DNA from 2 places in the Streptomyces sp. NPDC057697 genome. Region 2 is predicted to be linked to the other one. Evidence: riboswitches for the same ligand, from Rfam matches in the RefSeq annotation. Region 2 holds a riboswitch; the other holds the start of a gene.

Region 1 (2,196 bases), on a different contig from region 2:
GGCGGCCGACTCCCTGGCGGCGTTCCTGACCGCTCTGCACCGGCCCGCACCCGACGGGGCGCCGGCCGGCCGCGACCGCGGAGGACCGCTCGCCGACCATGCCGAAGAGTTCGCCCGGACCCTGGCCTCGGCCGCCGGGTCGGGGCTGGTCCCCGACCCGGACGCCGTCCGCGCCGTCTGGGACGACGCCGTCGCCGCGCCCGCCTGGACGGGGCCGGCCCTCTGGCTGCACGGCGATCTGCACCCGGCCAACGTCCTCACCTCGCACGGCACCTTCTGCGGCGTGATCGACTTCGGCGACCTCTGTGCGGGCGATCCGGCCTGCGATCTCGCCGCAGCCTGGCTCCTGCTGCCGGACGGCGCCGTCGACCGTTTCCACGACACCTACCGGCCCGCCGCGGACCCGGCGACGCTGCGCCGCGCGCGCGGCTGGGCGGTGGTGAAGGCCCTCGTCTGCATCCTCATCGGCGACGCGGGCGACCACGGCCGTCCGGGCGGCAAGCCCACCTGGGGCCCGCCCGGCCACGCCTCGCTGCGACGCCTCACCGCGACGGCCGGCCACTGCGGCTCCCCCGGCCCGACGCGGTAGCGGCCTGACCCGCCCGGCGGGCGTACGGCACCGGACGGCGTCCCGGTGGCGCCGAAGGCCCGTCCCGGACCGGTCCCCGTGTCTCACGTCACGTTCCGGAATGTGAGCAGTACCGCCCCGGGAGCGATCAGCCCTCTAGTCTGACCGGTGCAGCTGGTTCGCCCTGTCCGCCAGGCAGGCGCGTCGTAAGAGGGAACCCGGTGGAAATCCGGGACTGCCCCGCAGCGGTGAGCGGGAACGACCGCCGTCATACGCACTGGATCCACCGGATCCGGGAAGCGACGGCCAGTAGGTGTCTGCCCTCGGCAGACGTGCCCGCGAGTCCGAAGACCTGCCCGTTGCCCGCACACGAACCCTCGTGCGCGGATATCCCGGTGACCTCGTGGGCGGGTCGGCGTACATACCAGACGGAAGACCGCGCGACCGGCGTGCGGGGTGTCCGTCCGGTTCGTCATCCCTTCGCGCCCGTGTCCCGTCCCGGGATCTCAAGGAGTCATCTCGCGAAGGAGATTTCCGTGACCAGCAGGACCGCAGCCGCGGCAGCACGCGCCACCGTGTACGGCTACCCCCGCCAGGGCCCGAACCGGGAACTGAAGAAAGCCATCGAGGGGTACTGGAAGGGGCGGGTGACCGCCGACGCCCTCCGGGAGACGGCGGCCGACCTGCGCCGGGCCGGCTGGCGGCAACTGGCGGACGCCGGTGTCCACGAGGTGCCCACCGGCGACTTCTCCTACTACGACCACGTCCTGGACACCAGCGTCATGGTCGGCGCCGTCCCCCAGCGGCACCGTGAGGCCGCCGCCGCCGACGCCCTCGACGGCTACTTCGCGATGGCCCGCGGCACCCAGGACGTGGCGCCGCTGGAGATGACCAAGTGGTTCGACACCAACTACCACTACCTCGTCCCCGAACTCGGCCCGGACACCGTCTTCGCCACCGACTCCGCCAAGCAGGTCACCGAGCTGAAGGAGGCCCTCGCGCTCGGGCACGCCGCCCGGCCGGTGCTGGTCGGCCCGGTCACCTACCTCCTGCTCGCCAAGCCCGCCCCCGGAGTGGCGGCCGACTTCGAACCGCTGACGCTCCTGGACCGGCTGCTGCCCGTCTACGCGGAGGTGCTCGCCGACCTGCGTGCCGCGGGCGCGGAGTGGGTCCAGCTCGACGAGCCCGCGCTCGTCCAGGACCGCACCCCGGCCGAGCTGAACGCAGCCGCCCGCGCCTACCGTGAGCTCGGCGGCCTGACCGACCGGCCCAAGCTGCTCGTCGCCTCCTACTTCGACCGGCTCGGCCAGGCGCTCCCCGTCCTGGCGAAGGCCCCCGTCGACGGTCTGGCACTGGACTTCACCAACGCCGCCGCCGCCAACCTCGCGGACCTGGCCGCCGCCGGCGGGCTGCCCGGCAAGCGGCTCGTCGCGGGCGTGGTCGACGGCCGCAACATCTGGATCAACGACTACGAGAAGTCGCTGGCCACCCTCGCCACTCTCCTCGGCCTCGCCGACCGGGTCGACGTGTCCGCCTCCTGCTCCCTGCTCCACGTCCCGCTGGACACGGCGCCGGAACGGGACATCGACCCCCGGATCCTCCGCTGGCTGGCCTTCGCCCGGCAGAAG
Region 2 (2,196 bases):
ACCGGGTGGGACGACCCCGAGGCATGGGACACGCTCCGCGCCGGACTCACCGCCGTCGGTACGGAGATGGCGGACATCCACGGCGTGGTCATCACCCACCACCACCCCGACCACCACGGGCTCTCCGGGCAGGTGCGGGAGGCCTCCGGGGCGTGGATCGCCATGCACGCGGCGGACACCGCGATCGTGCGCCGTACCCGTGAGTCCCGGCCCGGCACCTGGCTGACGTATCTCGTGGCCAAGCTCACCGCGGTCGGCGCGCCCGAGGAGCACCTCGCGCCGCTGCGGGCCGCCGCGGCGGACGGGGGCCGTCTGCGGACCCTGCCGGGGCTGCGGGCCGCCCTGCCGGACCGGGAGATCGTGCCCGGCGAGCTGCTCGACCTGGCGGGGCGCAGACTGCGGGCGATCTGGACGCCGGGGCACACGCCGGGGCACGTGTGTCTGCATCTGGACGAGGAGCATCCGGGGAATCTGCCGGGCCGGGGGCGGCTCTTCTCCGGCGATCACCTGCTGCCGGGGATCAGCCCGCACATCGGGCTGTACGAGGACCCGGACGACGCCGCCGCCACCGATCCCCCCGCGGGCTCCCGGCCGCGTCCGAGCGGGGGAGACCCGCTCGGCGACTACCTCGACTCGCTGGAGCGGATCGGCAGGCTCGGGGCCGCCGAGGTGCTGCCCGCCCATCAGTACGCCTTCACCGACGCGGCCGGGCGGGTACGGGAGCTCCTCGCCCATCACGAGGAACGGCTGACCGGGCTGCTCGGGCTGCTGGCCGGGCCGCTGACGCCGTGGGAACTGGCCGAGCGGATGGAGTGGAACCGGCCCTGGGAGCAGATCCCGCACGGCTCCCGGAACATCGCGGTCTCGGAGGCGGAGGCGCATCTGCGGAGGCTGGTGAAGCTCGGTCGCGCGGAGGCGGTGCCGGGGACCGAGCCGGTGACGTACATCGCGGTGTGAGCGGCGAGCGGGGCGCGGCCGGCGGTGAATGGCGAGGGTGGTGTGAGCCGGGCCGGGCGGTACGGCTCCGCGCCGCCCTACTGACCCACCCTGGCATGCGGGTCATGGTCATTCGTGCGGGACCGGTCGTGCCAGTGGATTCCGCGTGATCGCCGGGACGGCCCCCGGGACGCCCGGCCTAAGCCGCCCCGGGGACCGTCCCGGACCGCCCGGTAGAGTGTGCGGGTCGTCATCATGCCCGTTCAGGGGGAAGCCGGTGCGAATCCGGCACTGACCACGCAGCCGTGAACCGTCCCGGAGACGGTGAGCCGGAATGCCCTGTCCGCGGACGTGACCGGCTCCCACCACCGATCCCGGTGGTCGGCACCGTCGAGGTATACGGAGCCGGAGCCTGGTGCCTGAGCGTGCCTGTGCCCGGTTCGTCGCACAGGAGAGGCCCCGCCCGCCATGACCGTACGCCGCAGCGCAGCAACGCTCGCCGCCACCGCCGCCGTGCTCTGCGCGGCCGCAGCGCCGGTCGCGGTCGCCGCGCCGTCCCCGTCGCCCTCGCCGTCCGCCGCGCTGCCCGCCGGGCTGTACGGCACGAAGGACCCCACCTACGACGGGGTGTGGCGGCAGTCGATGGCCTTCCTCGCCCAGCGGCTCGAAGGGGTCACCCCGGCCGCGAAGTCGGTGGACTGGCTGATCGGCCAGCAGTGCGCCGACGGGGCCTACGCGGCGTACCGGGCCGATGTCTCCGAGCCGTGCGACGACAAGACGGTGCTGGACACCAACGCCACCGCGGCCGCCACCCAGGCACTGGTCGAGGTCGGCGGCCACCGGGACATCGTGAACAACGGCGTGCGCTGGCTGAAGTCCGTGCAGAACGAGGACGGCGGCTGGGGCTACACCGCGGGCGCGCCCAGCGACGCCAACTCCACCTCCCTGGTGATCGGCGCCCTCGCCCGCCAGGGACAGCGGCTCGCGGACATCACGACCCCCGGCGGCAAGACCCCCTACGACCCGCTGCTCGCGCTCGCGATCCCGTGCGGCGGCAAGGACGGCGGGGCCTTCGCGTACCAGCCCGACAAGAAGGGGAAGCTGACCGCGAACGCGGACGCCACCGCGGCCGCCGTGCTCGGCACGATGGGCAAGGCCATGGCCGTCGGCGACAACGCCGCGGGCAAGGCCCCCCGCTGCCACCCGGGCTCCGGCCTCACGCCCGAGCAGGCCGCCCAGAACGGCGCCCACTACCTCGTC

The links. A riboswitch is a leader RNA that binds a small molecule or an ion and turns the genes downstream of it on or off. The one in region 2 is predicted to bind cobalamin.
Region 1: linked by a shared signal. The riboswitch ahead of metE (5-methyltetrahydropteroyltriglutamate--homocysteine S-methyltransferase) and the one ahead of ACFVFH_RS02835 (prenyltransferase/squalene oxidase repeat-containing protein) in region 2 are both predicted to bind cobalamin.

The regions. Positions count from the first base shown of each region.
Region 1 covers NZ_JBHVJA010000004.1:92,019-94,214, reverse strand. Annotated here, with positions in the region: gene ACFVFH_RS13630 (aminoglycoside phosphotransferase family protein) at 1-589, shown strand, start outside; cobalamin riboswitch at 727-943, shown strand; gene metE (5-methyltetrahydropteroyltriglutamate--homocysteine S-methyltransferase) at 1,105-2,196, shown strand, end outside.
Region 2 covers NZ_JBHVJA010000001.1:636,344-638,539, forward strand. Annotated here, with positions in the region: gene ACFVFH_RS02830 (MBL fold metallo-hydrolase) at 1-957, shown strand, start outside; cobalamin riboswitch at 1,164-1,298, shown strand; gene ACFVFH_RS02835 (prenyltransferase/squalene oxidase repeat-containing protein) at 1,405-2,196, shown strand, end outside.